DNA from 2 places in the Methylobacterium nodulans ORS 2060 genome. Region 1 is predicted to be linked to the other one. Evidence: riboswitches for the same ligand, from Rfam matches in the RefSeq annotation. Region 1 holds a riboswitch; the other holds the start of a gene.
What was found. A riboswitch is a leader RNA that binds a small molecule or an ion and turns the genes downstream of it on or off. The one in region 1 is predicted to bind cobalamin.
Positions count from the first base shown of each region.

Region 2: another riboswitch for cobalamin. It lies ahead of MNOD_RS06375 (class I SAM-dependent methyltransferase); the one in region 1 lies ahead of MNOD_RS14855 (TonB-dependent siderophore receptor).

Region 1 is NC_011894.1:3,234,666-3,242,436, forward strand. Features, by position in the region: gene MNOD_RS14840 (hypothetical protein) at 1-1,980, opposite strand, end outside; gene MNOD_RS14845 (hypothetical protein) at 2,486-3,496, shown strand; gene MNOD_RS41510 (FkbM family methyltransferase) at 3,424-4,569, shown strand; cobalamin riboswitch at 5,314-5,521, shown strand; gene MNOD_RS14855 (TonB-dependent siderophore receptor) at 5,650-7,771, shown strand, end outside.
Region 2 is NC_011894.1:1,393,445-1,401,215, reverse strand. Features, by position in the region: gene MNOD_RS06390 (FecCD family ABC transporter permease) at 1-751, opposite strand, end outside; gene MNOD_RS06385 (ABC transporter substrate-binding protein) at 748-1,641, opposite strand; gene MNOD_RS06380 (TonB-dependent receptor) at 1,643-3,817, opposite strand; gene MNOD_RS06375 (class I SAM-dependent methyltransferase) at 3,817-4,608, opposite strand; cobalamin riboswitch at 4,714-4,926, opposite strand; gene MNOD_RS06370 (DUF1826 domain-containing protein) at 5,071-5,712, opposite strand; partial or broken gene MNOD_RS06365 (GTP-binding protein) at 5,999-6,226, opposite strand; gene MNOD_RS06360 (hypothetical protein) at 6,673-7,605, opposite strand; gene MNOD_RS06355 (PRC-barrel domain-containing protein) at 7,611-7,771, opposite strand, start outside.

The sequences.
Region 1 (7,771 bases):
CGCCGGATGCGCCATCAGCTGCTCGATGGCCTCCGGCATGAGGGGCATGCGGTCCGTCGACCACAGGGCCGCCATCCGCGCGCGAACGAGGCGAAGCAGCGCCTCCGTGCCCTCGTCCGGCGCTGACGGCCGCTCCAGGAGCCATGCGACGAGCCGGCCGGCCAGCGCCTGCCCCGCGGCACCCGCGACGCGCCGCTCGCGTGCCCAGCGCAGGACCGGCTCGGCGAGATCCTCATGCGGGCAGAGGAGCGCCCCGAGCGCGAGATCGGGATCGGACCACGGCAGCGTCGAAAAACCATCGATGCGGGTGGCGGCGAGGCGCCTTGCCTCGGGCGCCTCGGCCGCAAGCAGGGCGGCAAGCAGCGCCGGGTCGGCGTCGCCCGCGGCGAGCCGGTCGCGCGCCTCCGCGAAGCCGATCCCCTGCGCCGCAATGTCAGTAGCGCGCAGGAGGCGGGCGAGCGCAGCGGGCGGCGCGGCGCGCAGGAAATCGGGCGCGGCCTTCAGCAGCCGCACGCCGAAACGCGAGACCGGCTCGCAGGCGCTGTCGGCGGCGAGGTCGAGGGCGAGGTCCGGCCGCGCGTCCCACAGGGACGGGAAGGCTTCCGGGCGGGTGCCGGGGGCCTCGCCGCGCGCCGGTGCTTCCTGCGCCGTGAGGCTGCCGTAGCGCAGCCGGATGGCCGGATCGTTGCGGCAAAGGAGCTGGCTTGCCGTCCAGTTCCGGGCGAGCGGGCCCGAGACCCGGTCCTCGCGGCTCCAGCGCCCGTTCTCTTCCCGCCGCCAGGAGGTGCGGGTGGTCGGCCGTGCCATGTCCTGCGGGCGAAGCGACAGGAGAAAGGCCGCCGCGAGTTCGGCGAAGGCCGGATCGGCGACCTCGGCGCGCTTGCGCAGCGCGCGCCAGATGCGGCGCTTGAAGTAGAAGAGCGTCGCCTCCGACAGGCCGACGCGAGCGTCCGGCGCGCCGTGGACCTCGGCGATCGGCACCGCCATCCTCAGCTCGGGCACGTAGGGCCGCCCGCTTCCCGAGCGGCGTGCGGAATACATCGGCTGCGCGGTCTCGAACCGGTGGGCGGTCACCGCGAACAAAACCGCGTCGTCCGCCATCTCGGCGTGCTTGAACAGGCGCCGCAGCCCGATGAGGTAGGGGGGCCGGGCCGGCAGCCGGAGCAGCGTCGCGGCAAGCGCGGCGTGAAGCGCCGGATCGCCCTGCGCCATGCGGCCGAGCACCACCAGGGTATTTCCGACCCGCACGGGCTCGCGTCCGGCGAGGTCCGTCAGCGCGCCGAGGAGGGCGTCGGGGTTGCGTGCCTGCGCCGCGCGGGCGACCGGCTCCGGCAGATCGCCGCCGCCGTCGGGCCGTCGCGCGTCGCCCGCGAGCGGGGAGACGAGGGCGAAGCGGGCGAGGTCGCGCACAATCGTCTCGGTGGCGCCCGCGGCGATCGCCTCCAGGGTGGGCGCCGCGCCGCCGCCGGCGGCGCGGGCGAGCGCCCAGACCAGGGAGTAGCTCGCCCGCGCCGGGCCCTGCCGCCCCGCGAGCGCGATCAGCGCCGGCCCCGCCGCCGCCAGGCGCAGCTCGCCGATGCGCCAGACCAGCCGGTCGAGTTCCTTCGCGGGCCAGGGGCTGCGCAGGCAGGCTTCGAGCCGCGCCATGAGCACATGCCCGCGGCCGCCGAGCGCCGCCGCATCGCCCGGAGCGCCCCGGGGCTCGGCGTCGAGCCCCGCCGCCGGCTGATCCACCCGGCGGTAGCCGCCGTTGAGCTTGGACACCACGATGCTGTCGAACAGCCTGTCGGCCGCCTCGCGCGTGATGGGGGCCGGCGTCTTCGATCCCTCCCGCAGGAGCGCGCCGCGGCGGCCATACCGCACGTTGACGAGGAAACGGTGGTCGGAGGCAAGAGCGTCGTTCTCGACCAGATCGACCTCGTAGAGCTTGTCCGAGGTTCCGTCCTTGAGCCAGAGCCGAACCGATCGGACAATCCTCATGCCTTCCCCACAGAAACCTTGGGCGCCGGCGGCGGACTGTATCGGCACAGATACATCTGCGTAAGCGCTTTTTGCGGCCGCTTGAGCGCCGATCAGGTCCACGACCCGGGCGACAAGATCGACGGGTTCTGGTGAGGTACGGTGCGGTCTAGCGCGCAAGGTATGTCGCGCAATCGAACGCGCCTGGCAAGCCGATCCGAGCTTGCGCGCAAGGGGGTGTCGCCGTGGCCCGAATGCCGTTGCGTAATCGACGTTGCTCGAATAAACTGGAGTACTAGCACCGGTTGAATGACCCAGGCGGCCGGCTGGGGGGAGCAGAGCGCATGAGAAAAATACCCGCGTAGGCAACGATACAGCGCCCGCCCGGCCCTCGGCGGAAGTCTAATCAAGGAATTTAAGTCTAGTCAAGGAAATTCATGTAATGAAAATCGCAGCACGCCTTCTGCGGTTATGGATCGTCTTTGCCCGCAAGCAGCCGTTACCGGGCAACGAAAGAGAGAGGACGATGATTTCTGACGAAACGATCGTGGAATGGGCCCGCATTCTTCAGTCGGGAAATCATGCGGATCAGGAGAACCTCTACAGCTACATCTTGTCTCGCGCTGCCGAGGAAGACTTCCGGATCGTGCCCCTGCGCATCACTTACTTCATCCACCGCGGCAACGACTTGCAGGCGCTTTTGCGGGTGTCGACGCGGTTCATGTCGTTCCCGGAGTTCTGGGGCCCGTGCCTGAGGCATCTCGCCAACAACGTCTGCATCCACTGCGGCGACCCCCGCAGCGCCGTCCCCTACCTCGACGCGGCCCACCGCGACGGGGCTCTCCCCGGCGAGATGGTGCTGTTCACGGCCGCCCAGCACGTCCGGATCGGCAATGCAGAGCGGGCGCTGAGCCTGATCGCGGAGGTCGAGTCCCGGTTCCCGGAACTCGCCCGGGAGGCGGCGATCCATCGTCAGTTCGTCGATCTCTTCTCACGCTTCGACTACAACCAGGCCAGGCGGATGCTCGATGAGGTCAAGGAGCGGTTCGCCCGCGCCAGCCTCGCCGACCTCGAGAGGGAGATCGTCAGAGCCCTCGACATCGGGTCGCCGTACCTGTTCCTGCGCCTCGGCGACGGTGAGGGATCCTGCACGATCATCGACGCCGATGACGAGGCCGCGCACTGCGACTACTACCGCGCCAACCGCCGCGAGTTCGTCGACATCTGGTTCAAGGACGAGTCGGTCCTCGACGATCCGGAGTTCACCCGGGCGATCGAGGCCTTCAACGAGGCGATCCCGGCGGCGGACTCCCTGGGCGGCATCTGGGCGGAGTTGGTCGACCACGAGTACGGGCTCGGATCCCGGCGCGGCATCGCCTGGGTGGTCAACACGATGCGCAAGGTCCTGATGCTCGCCGACCGCGACCCGGCCTGGGCCGCCAGAACCTCGATGCACACAGCGCTGTGCTGCACTACGACCTGCTGCTCAGCGGCACCCTGGCGCGGCTGCTGCGCGGCCGCAAGCGGGTCGGCTTGATCAGCTGTCATGACGACCTGCCTGAGGCGCTCCGGCGCACCTACGGGATCGGCGAGGTCGAGCACCACAAGGTACCCGGCGAGCAGATCCACCAGGAGACGCTCGGCGCCAAGGCGGTCGAGGGCGCGCACTGGCCGCACCGCTTCCGTGAGCTGTGCGAGGAACTCGACCGCCCGGCCGATCGCCGCGGGCAGCTGTTCCTGGTCGCGGCCGGGATGCTCGGCAAGATCTACGCCCACAAGCTGAAGAAGAGCGGTGCCGTCGTCATCGACATCGGCGCCGTCGCCGACCTCTGGATGGGGAAGATCACCCGGTCGTTCCCCAGCCTCCCGCCGGAGGTTGCGCTCAAGCCGAGATTCCCGCCCGTCGTCTTCGTCGACATCGGCGGGCTCGGCGGCATCGGGCCAGAGTGGCAGCCCTACCTCGAGAGCGTCCGGCCGGTGGTGTTCGAGCCCAACCCCCCAGAGGCGGCCGCCATCCGCGAGCGCATCGCGCAGCGCCCGGGCGGGATCGTTCTCGAGCGGGCGCTGAGCAACCGGGCCGAGCGGCGCACCCTTAACGTCGCCAAGAGCCTCGACTGCACCTCGCTGCTCGCCCCGAACAGCGAATTGCTGCGGCGGTACTCGATCGAGCCCGCTTTCCGGGTCACCCACACGGTCGATGTCGACTGCGTGCGCTACGACACCCTCGTGCGCTGCGGCGAGGCGCCCCTGCCGGAGGTGATCAAGATCGGCGTGCAGGGCTTCGAGTACGAGGTGCTGGAGGGCTTCGGCGACACGCTGTCCCACTGCCTGGGCGTGAAGCTTAAGGCGCACCTCTACCCAATCTACGAGGGCCAGAAGCTCCTGCACGACCTCGTGCGGCTGCTGCAGCCCTTCGGGCTGGCCCTGCGCAGGATCACCCCGGTCGACCATTTCGACGGCGACGTCGTCGAGGTGGACGCCTGGTTCACCTGCGACGCCGCGCGGACCGCGGCGCTCGACCCGGAGAGGGCCGCGAAACTCGCCTTCATCGAGACCGTCTGGGAACTTCCCCCGCACCGGCGGGTGTTCGGACCGGACCAGTTCGCCTGAGGCGACAGGCGAGCCGCGAGAAACCCGGCGCGGTTCACTCCCATCGGATCCGTCCTCCGTTGGATCAAGACCTGCTTCAGGGTGGACCATTGCCGAGGTAGAGATCAGCCATGACAGGATTGGCGGCATTGATCCTCAGTAGATCCCGCTGGATTCCTGCCATGGCCCGCCGATCTGATCTCAGAAGTGATAGTTGATGCCGGCCTTCACGATGTGGTCGGTCAGTTCTATCTTGTCATTGCCGATCTTGAAGTCCTGAGTAAGTCACACATAATTGTATTCACCTTTGAGCGACAGATTGTCGGTGAGGGCATGCTCGATGCCGGCACTGACCAGGTAGCCGGTCTTCCACTTATTGCCGGCGGCCGTGCCAATGGGTCCCCTTGCACCAAGTTCCATCGTCGCAAGGCCGGCCGTGCCATAGACGAGCGTGCGATCGCAAGCGCGTCGTTCTCGACCAGATCGACCTCGTAGAGCTTGTCCGAGGTTCCGTCCTTGAGCCAGAGCCGGGCCGATCGGACAATCCTCACGCCTTCCCCACAGAAACCTTGGGCGCCGGCGGCGGACTGTATCGGCACAGACACATCTGCGTAAGCGCCTTTGCGGCTGCCGCGGAGCGGGCGCCCGGTCCTGCGGCCCCCGCTCGCGGCATCCCTGCCGGGAAGGCTGTGCTCTCCGGGTCACATAAGTCGTAACAATATTACATTACATGCCGCAGCGTGTTGACCCGCCGCCTCGTCGCGGCAAAGGTCTCGTTGCCAAGGTTCCCGTGGGTTCGTGCCTGCGGGATAAGAGGGAATTCGGTGGGCTCTCAAGGAGCGAAGCCGAAGCTGCCCCCGCAACTGTAAGCGGCGAGCTCTGCCGAACACGGTCACTGGTGCGTAGCACTGGGAAGGCCAGGCAGAAGCGGCGACCCGCGAGCCAGGAGACCTGCCTTGGCATGGTCACGACTCTCGGGCGGGGTGTCCCGGTGGAGCGCATGAGCGGTGCGGCACTCCCAAGGCCCATCCGCGCAGGCAATCCCTGGGCGAACGCTCGACAACCTTGAGCGCACCAGTGAGTTTTCGTCTGAGCCCGGCCATGATCCAACAGCCCTCTCCCTGCTTCGGGGAGCGCACGAGACGATCGTCGGTGCGCCTCCGGCGCAGGCCGCACTGGGTGCTCGCGGCGGCCGTGGCCGTCGGCGCGCCCGGGTCGGATGCGTTCGCGGAGGAATCGACCATCGCCCTGGAGGAGGTGGTGGTGGAGGGGCGCGGGCCCGGCGCCCCGACAGCGGCCTCGGGCGCGATCAGCCTGATCGGCCCGACACCCGGTTTCCGCGCCGATCGGGCGGTGAGCAGCACCAAGACCGACACGTCGCAGCGCGACGTGCCGCAGGTCGTCACCGTCGCCCCGCGCGAGGTCATCACGGATCTCGCCGCCACCCGCGTCGACCGCGTCTTCAACTACACGCCGGGCGTGGCGCAGCAGAACAATTTCGGCGGCCTGACCCTGTTCAGCTACGCGGTGCGCGGGGTGGCCACCTCGGAGATCTACAAGAACGGCTTCCCGCTCAACCGCGGCTATCCGCCCCCGCCCGACACCCAGAACGTCGAGCGGATCGAGGTGCTCAAGGGGCCGGGCGGCGGCCTGTTCGGCCGCAGCGACCCGGGCGGGCTCGTCAACATCATCACCAAGCAGCCGACGGCCGAGCGCTTCGTCGAGATGGGCGGCCTGTGGGGCTCCTTCGAGCAGGTCCGCGGCACCCTCGATGCGGGCGGCGCGCTCAACGAGGAGGGGACGCTCCTCTATCGCCTCAACCTCGCGGCCGGGCGCCAGAACAGCTTTCGTGATTTCGTCGACGGCGACCGGCTCCTCGTCGCCCCGGTGCTGAGCTGGCAGGTCACGCCCGATACCAGGATCACGGTCGAGACCGAGTTCCTGCGCAACCGCGTCGTCTTCGACCGCGGCGTGATCGCGATCAACCGGCAGCTCGGCTTCCTGCCGATCTCCCGCTTCCTCGGCGAGCCGGGCCAGAGCGTGAACCAGTCCTCCGACGCGATGCAGGTGCGCGTCGACCACCGCTTCGACGCCGACTGGCAGATGCGGCTCGCCACCTACCTCAACACCGGCTCGCTGGTGGGCGAGGCCGCCGAGGTCCGCGCCATCGCGGCCGATAACCGCACGGTCTCCCGCGACCGCAACTTCCGCGACTACCGCTGGGACGTGGCGATCGGCCAGGCCGAACTCGTCGGGCGCTTCGACACCGGCGGGATCGGCCACACCCTGCTCCTCGGCTTCGAGCGCGAGAGCACCGACAGCCGCACCGTGTCTCCCCGCTCGAACTTCCGCCAGAGCCCCTACGCCCTCGACATCTATGCGCCCGTCTACGGCCAGGCGCGGCCGCCGCTGACGATCCCGCGCAACACCCTGGAGCGGGTGACCAACACCGCACTCTACGCGCAGGACCAGATCGTGCTGAGCCCTGAGTGGAAGGCGCTCCTCGGCGTGAGGTTCGACTTCTTCGAACAGTCCTTCCTGGAGCGCGTCCCGCGCGGCCTGACCGAGCAGTCGCGGGTCGCCGCGACGCCGCGGGCGGGCCTCGTCTACCAGCCGCTGCCGGACCTCGCCCTCTACGCCAATGTCGGCACGAGCTTCCGGCCGAATATCGGGGTCGATGCGGCGGCGGCCGCGCGCTCCGGCCCGTTCGAGCCCGAGACCGGCCTCGGCTACGAGGTGGGCGCGAAGCTCGACCTCTTCGGCGGAGCCCTGAACCTCACAAGCGCGGCGTTCCGGGTCGAGCGCGAGAACGTGCTCACCCCCGATCCCGCCAACAGCGGCTTCTCGCTCGCGGCGGGTGCGGTGCGCAGTCAGGGCTTCGAGCTGACCGCGGCCGGCCAGCTCTCGCCGGAGCTGAAGATCCTGGCGGGCTACGTCTACGCCGACGCGGTGGTGACGAAGGACAACGTGCTGCCGGTGGGCGCAGCCCTCATCAACGTGCCGCGGCACAGCGGCAGCCTGCTCGCGGTCTACGAGGTGCAGGAGGGGCCTTGGAAGGGGCTCGGGGTCGGCGCCGGCCTGCGCGGGGTCGGCGCGCGGGCGGGGGACGCGGCCGGCACCGGTTTCACCCTGCCGGCCTACGTCGCGGCCGACGCGCTGGCCTACTACCGCTACGAGAACGTCCGCTTCGGCCTCAACGTCGAGAACGTGTTCGACACCACCT
Region 2 (7,771 bases), 1.8 Mb from region 1:
GACCGCCATGGGCCACGGCCAGGGCGACCACGACAGCGCCGACGAGGACCGCCCAGCGGACGAAACTTTCCGCGTCCAGGCCGAAGGCGCGCGCCTGATCCTCGCCGAGGCCGAGAAGATCGAGCCCGCGCGCGAGCGTCAGGCCGAGGCCGAGGGCGAGGGCCGAAAGGCCCGCGAGAAGCGCGAGGCCGCCCCAGCTCGGGGTCTGGATACCGCCGAGCGTCCAGCTCAGCACCACCTGCAGGCTGACGCTCTCGTCGGAGAGGGCGAGCATCAGGAAGGAGCGGACGGCCCCCAGCATCGCCGCGACCGCGACACCCGCGAGCAGCAGGCCGGCCGTGTCCGCCACCCCCGATCCTCTGGCCACCGCGAGGACCAGGACGGTCGCGCCCCACGCCCCGGCGAAGGACAGGCTCCCGAGCGCGAAGGCCGAGGGCACCCCGAGCGGAACGAGCAGCGCGATGGTCGCCCCGATCGCCGCTCCCCCGGCGGAGCCCAGCAGGTAGGGCTCCGCCAGGGGGTTGCGGAACACGCCCTGGAAGATCGCGCCGCCGAGGCCGAGCATGGCACCGACCAGGGCTGCGGCCAGCACACGGGGCAGGCGCCATTCGACGAGCAGCCGGGAGCGCAGATCGTCGGCACCGCCGAGGATGTGGACAAGCTCCGCAGGGCCGGCCCAGTCATGCCCGGCACTGATGCCGAAGACGAGGGATAGCCCGAGAAGCACGAGGAGGCGGAGAGCGGTGCTCACGGCTCGGTCTTCCGCGGCGGATGCAGGAGGTTGGCGAGACGCTCGATTCCATCCACGGTGCGCGGTCCCGGAATCAGGAACTCGGCGCGCGCCACCCCATGGGCATGGCCCTCCCGAACGGCGCGCATCTCCCGGAAGCCCGGACGCCTTGTCAATTCCCGCAACTCCTCGTCCCGGCCGGCCAGGAGCAGCACCTCCGGATCGGCCGCGAGCACCGCCTCCGGCGAGACCTGGGCGAGGCCGCCGCGGCCGGAGAGGGCATGGCAGCCGCCGGCCCGGACCAGGGCGTCTCCGGTATAGGTGCCTTCGCGGGCCGCGAGCAGGAGGCCGTTGCCGAGCTGCCCCGTGATGAGCACGAGCCGCCGGCAGGGCCTGCCCGCGATGCGTCCGGCGACGGCAGCGAGCCGGGCGGCGAGGGCCTCCGCGACAGCGCGGCCGCGCTGCGGCTCGCCCGTCGCCCGGCCGACGAGCCGGAGGTTGTCGAGGACCTCGCCGATGCTGCGGCTCATCAGCACGAGCGTCGGCACGCCGAGCCGCTCCATCGGCGCGAGCAACTGGTGGGCCGCCTGGCGCGCGGGCGTCACCAGCACGAGGTCGGGCGCCTTGGCCACCACCGCATCCACTGAGACACCCAGGCGGCCGCCCACGACGGGCTTGGCGGCCGCCTCCGGCGGGTAGCGCGTGAAGGCGTCGATGCCGACGATCCGGTCGGCCAGGCCGAGCGCCGCGACCAGCTCGGTGTTCGAGGAGAAGATCGTCACGATGCGCCGGGGCGGCGCAGGCAGCACCACGTCACGTCCGAGAGCGTCCTTCAGGCTGATCGGTTCGGCATGGGCGGGGCTCGCCGCGACCGCCAGGATGGCGAGCCCTCCGATCGCAGCGGCGCGCATCTCAGAACCGCGCCTGCAGGCCGATCTGGACGTCCCGGCCCGGCGCGGAGGTGCCCCCGCTGCCGTTGTAGAAGCGCAGGTCGGCGAGCGTGGGTTGCTGGCCGGCGATGGCGATGAAGAGCGGGTGGTAGTTCACGTCGAACAGGTTGCGCACCTGCGCGAACAGCTTCACGCCGGGCATCAGGTCGACCTCGCCGCGCAGGTGGACGAGGAAGAAGGGATCCTTGCGCCAGATGTACTCCCGGTAGGGCTCCGCGGCCGGTACGCGCAGGTTCTCCTCCGTGTTGTACCAGACCGGGCCGTTGAGCTCGCCCTGGATCTGGAGCGTCCACGGATAGGCCACATCCCCCTGACCGAACCGCGTGCCGAGCGCGAGCTGGTACAGGTAGACGCGCTCGACCCGGTGCGTGTTGGCGGTGGCCACCGTCACTGCGCCCTTGTCCTTCATGTCGAAGTTGTAGTTGCCGTTGACATAGGCCCGCCAGCGCCAGACGCCCGGCTCCCAGCCGAATGTCCGCACCATGTCGGTCTCGTACTGGACCTCCATTCCGCGGATCACGACGTCACCGGGATTGTTGACGTAGTCCGAGGTGTTGGAATTGCGGCCACGGGCGCGCGTGATGATGCGGTCGGAGATGACGTTCTGGAAGAGCGCCACGTCGAGGCGCGAGACGCCGCTCGTCAGCGTCGTGCCGATCTCGACCTGCTCGCTCGTCTCGGGGCGGATGTTCGGATTGCCAAAGATGCGCCCGCCGCCGAGGGTGTTGAAATCCGCCGCGAGCTCCGAGGCCGTGGGGGCCCGGAAACCGGAGGATGCACCGATCCGGAAGGCCGCCCAATCGGTCGCCTTGAAGGCCGCGCCGACGGAATAGGTCGTCGCCTCATAGGGGCGGGTGCCGTTCACCTGCGCCGTGAGGTAGGGCGTCGGGTCGAAGCTCGTCGTGCCGTAGGTCCGGCGCACGCCCGCCCTCAGGGTCACGCGGTCGTCGAACAGGCGCTGGGTGTCCTCGATGTAGAGGGCATGGAACTGATCGGTCTGGTTGTTGTCCTGCGGCGAGACCTGCGCGAGCGGGTTGCCAGGCACGCCGGCGCGGAAGCGGTCGGAGCGCAGCCGGCTCGTTTCCCAGTCCCAGCCCAGCAGCAGGTCGTTGCCCGTGAACAGGTTGAATCGCGGCTGGAAGCGCGTGCCGAGGATATCGAGATAACGCGTGTTGAAGTCCGCACTCGTGCCCGGCACCGGCAGCCCGGTACCGCCGCGCTGAATGGGCGAGGCCCACTTGAAACGGTCTTCGTCATTCACGCTGTAGAGCTGAGCGAACAGGCTCATCCGTCCGTCGTCGCTGCGGCCGGTGTAGCTTGCGTCGAACGAGCCGTTGATGCGGTCGTCCTTGCTGTAGATGTTGCCGCCCGAGCCACGGAAGCCGACGCCGTAGATGCCATCGGTGCGCAGGGTGAAGTCAAGCCGGTTGTTCGGATCGATCTGCAGACCGAGGCCGCCCGTGATGCCCATGCGGTTCCACTGGGTGTTGGCCATGCGGCCTCCGCCCGTTCCGGCGAAGTAGTCGTCACGCTTCGCCCCCGAGAGACCGAGGTAGTAGTCGAACGGGCCCACCACGCCGCCGGTCTGCGCACGCCCCTGGGCGAGCCCCCAGACGCCGCCGATGCCCTCGACCAGGGTGCCGGGTGCGGTGCGCCCGGTCTTCAGGATGATGTTGATGACGCCGCCGATGTTCTGGCTGCCGTAGATAACCGACGACGGCCCGCGCACGATCTCGATCCGCTCGATGTCGGCGATCGACAGCTTGGAGAGATTGGCGGTGCCGGCGCGCCGCCCGTTCATCAGGACGAGGACCTGGCTCTTGAAGTCCTTGCCCTGTCCATCGGTGGCGCCGCCGCGGATGTTGATCGAGGTCTGGCCCGGAGTCCATTCCGAGAAGAAGCCGACCGCGTTCTCGGCCAGGAGGTCGGTGACCGACTTCGCGGTCGAGGTCTCGATCATCGTCCGGTCGATGACCTGGACCGTTCCGGCGATCTCAGAACGCGGTTCCGGACGGCCGGTGGCGGTCACGACGATCTGGTCGAGGGCGATCTCAGCGCGCTCCTGGCCCGCCGCAACGGTCGACAGAGCACTCCCGCCAAGGAGCGCGAGCGCGAGGGGCCGCAGGCGACGGGGCATCACGAGTCTTTTCTCCAGACGAGGATGGCCGAGGTACGGGGAACGGAGAGGCGATGGCCGCCGGGGACAGCGATGGCCTGGGCCTTGAGGTGCCGGCGGAGCGCAGGGCGCCGGGGATCGCCAGGGGCCCAGCCGAGACGTTCGGCGAGGTAGGCTGCCATCGGCGCAAAGTCGGGAACGATCGCGCTGAAGGTCCAGTCGACGCGCGTTGCGATGGCAGGCCGCTCGCCGGGCGGCAGGCGTCGGAGCACGATGTCGACGCCCGGCGTTTCGTCCTCGCCGTGCCATTCGCGCGGCAGGCAGCCGGCAAGGCAGAGGCCGCGGGGACCCTGCTGGGCGGGAACCAGCCAGACGATGGTGCGCCGGGCCCATCGCCGGCACCGGATGAGGAATGCCGCCGCATCGGTCAGGGGCGCGGGCATGTTGGCGGCCAGCACCGTGTCGGCACAGCCATCCGGCAGGTCGGCCTCCCGCCAGCCGAGCGGATGGAGCTGTGGCGGCGGAGCCAGCGCCCGCAACCGGCGCTGCATGGCAGGCGCCGGCTCGATCACCGTCCAGGCTGCCGCCCGGTCGCGGAGGGCGTGTCCGAGCTGGCCGCCGCCAGCGCCGACATCGAGGAGATCGCCAACCTGCGGCACCGCTGCCCGCAGAAGCGGAATGATCCGCGCGACATAATCCGAGCTGTCGATCCCGCCCGCGTAGAGTTCGAGCGGATCGATCCCGGGCGGATCCGTGCGTTGCGGGATGTCGGCGACCTCGTTGGGTGCCGTTGACGATCGAGACTGTTCCATCGGTCCTTCCCCGAACCTCAGGGGAGACCGATCGCGGACGCAGGCAGCTGCCGCAGCGCTCAGGCTGCTCGCGCGCATGCGACCCGTCAGGACTCCCCGCCCACGAGACATGTCACGGTCAAGGCAGGTCTCCTGGCTCGCGGGTCGCTGCCATCCCTCTGGTCTTCCCGGTGACACCTCACCAGTGACGCGGAGCGAGGGATGACTCGTCGCTTACAGTTGCGGGGACAGCTCCGGCCTTGACGCAGGGGCGCCGCACCGGATTCCCTCTTCGCTCTCCGTCATGGGACGGAGAGAACCTTGACCATGGCTCAAGAACCGATCGGCACAAGGGTTGTCAACTGCCGGAAACACGCCCCACGCTGACTTAACGCTTCGAAGCGATCGCGCCGGCTTCGGCCTCGTCACGTGGAACGGCCGCCGCCTTGATCTCACAGCCCGCAGGGGCTGGTTGCAGCCCGTTCAGGATGGAGCCGGATCGATCGCGAGGAACAGCCTGACGTCATCGCCGATGCGGCGAGGCGGCGACCTGTGCACCAGAGGGCCGGCGGACGATGCGACCGTCCGTGCCCCCTTGAAGACCGCGACCACGCCGGTGTCCACCTCGCGAATGGCGGCGTCCGGAACCGATGCGCTTCTCCCGAAGCAGGCGGCATCATCCTGGGAGAGCCATTGCGTGCCGCGGCCCCGATAGGTGGTCGCGAGGCGCAGAGCGATGGTGTCGGTGTGGAAGAACCGGCAGGCGTCTCCCTCGACGACCTCCAGACGAATCGCGACGCGGGCAGCGCCACAGAGATTGGCCAAGGTCGCGGCGAGGCCGGTGATGTCGGCGACGAGCCACTTCGCGGTGTCCGCATCGACCACGGCGAGCCGATCCATGCAGCCAGCGAGATCGGCGGCAACGCGGCTGGGACGCGTCACGAGCCGCAGCTGCGGCAGCGCATCCGTCGGGTGCGTGACGAGGCGTCTCTCGACGGCTTCGGGGAGCCGGCGCTGCCACAGCACGAGGTTGATGCCCGGCCTTCGGATGGTCCGCAGGACCTTCGGGCCGTCACTTGCGCGGACATGGCCTGGCAGCCCGGCCACAGCCGCCTGCCGTTCCACGTCCCCGACCTGCCTGTCGCCTGTGTCGCCGTCGCATCCGGCCGCCCGTTGCGGGCGCGCTCCGTGATCGGACCTCTGAGCGGCAAGGGAGGTCTGGAAGGCCACCGGATTACACCCCCCAGACCGGGAACAGGTCGTCGAGCCGCTTCTGCGCCTTCGTCGGCCCAGTCGTGACACTGTCGGCGAGACTGGCGTCCAACCCCACCCGGATCGCGGCCTCGCCCCTATCGGGGCCGCCGATGAACACGAGTTCCTGCCGCCGGTCGCCCCAGCGCCGGCTCCAGGGGATGCAGCCGTTGGTCATCTCGATGAGCATTTCATCGGTGCGCGAGAGGTTCGCGCCGCCATCGCGCACGAGATCGGCGTCGATGTTCACCTCGTTCATGTCGTTGGCGATGACCGCGCCGCGCCGGCCTTCACGGTCGTTCAGCACCTGGTTGAGGAGCGTCGTCTTGCCCGCGCCGAGGACGCCGGACAGGAGGCTGACGGGGAGGAGAGGTGAGGTGGGCGGCATCGATATATGAAACGTTATAGTATTACATGAGCGAGGCATAAAGCCGTAGCCACGCTGGCCTGTCAATGGTGCGCAGGAGACCCGGGGGCATTCGGGGTGGGGATGGTGGACTCCTCCGGCCCGCGCCGCCGACAGACGCTCGTCGCCGGCGGGCCGTCGCGATCCAGCCGAGACGCGCTCCGGCAGCCACACCGGTCCTCATGCCGAGCAACCATTCGATCGAGGGCTATCGGGGCTGCCACAGAAGGAAGCGCCCGGTCAGCCGGGTTCATCCGTCAGGCTCGGCGCAGCCGGTGGTGAACCCATCCCAACAGTCGTTGACCATGACTGTTGGTTCCGGTCTCGAGCTTTCGATAAGCCTCCGGCTTGGCACCAGACAGTCGAGACGGGTCGACGGCCCGCTGCGTCAGCTCCCGCTGCCTCAGCAGCCTGGGCCGTTGGCATGATCATTCCGCCATGCTCTCCTCGGCCTGCTCCGCCGCCTCCTGCCCGCTCCGCCGGGCCCGCGTCGCCCGGGCGCGCTCGGTCTCGCGCAGGCGCCGGCGGCGGGTCTCCAGCCCCTCGCGGGTCGGCGGCCACCAGCCGCGGCGGACGTCGTCCGGCCGCGCCGCGGGGGTCACCTCCGCAAGTTCCCGGAAGCTCGGCATCCGCCACCAGCCCCAGACGACGGCGCGGCCCGGAGGCAGCGGCGCGACGGCGTGCGGCACCTCGCCCGGCCCGACCGGCTCGGTGTCGAGCGCCTCGAATACCACGACGCCGAAGGCGGCGGTCTCGACCGGCACCCCGAGCGGCGGCAGGTCGTCGGCCGGCACCGGGAAGCGACGGCGGCGGCGCTCGCTCTCGGCCTCCCGGTCCCGGATCGCCTCGCGGCGGGCCCGCTTCGCCTCCGGCTCGTTGCGGGCGGCCGCCGCCTCGATCGCCGGCCAGACCGCCTTGAGCGCCTCGTAGGCCCGCCAGGGCACGCGCCAGGCCCGGATCGCCGGATCCCAATGGGCCGAGGGCAGGCCCCGCAGGGTCTCGACCACGGTCCGCGAATAGGGCGTGCGGACGATCAGGCTCTCGGGCGCGGGGTCGAGATACCGGCTGGTCAGCGGCTCGAAGGCATAGGCATCGCGGCCCTTGTCGTCGCCATGAGCATCGAAGGCCGAGAGCTCCCGGCCGATCCAGGCATCGACCCGCCGCCCGGCCGTGGTGCCCGGCACGAACCAGCGCCGCAGCGACCGCCGGAACTTCGCGGTCGGAAAGGTCTCGCGGAAGCGCGCGATCAGCCCGCGGTCGAAGGGCATGGCCACCAGCACGCCGGGCCGCTTGGCTCCGCCCGGCGCGATGGAGAACCCCGCCCCGCGGGACTCCTCGCCCTCGGGCCCTCCCGCCTCCACGGCGGTCAGGCCGCCTCGGACCGGCGGGCGCCCCAATGCGCGTCGACCCGCCCGCCGAAGGCCGGATCCGCGAAGGGATCCTCGTCCGGTCCCTGCCGCGGCGCGTCCGCGAGCCTGTCCGCATCGATATCGATCACGTAGCCGCCGAGATCGACGTCGTAGGTGA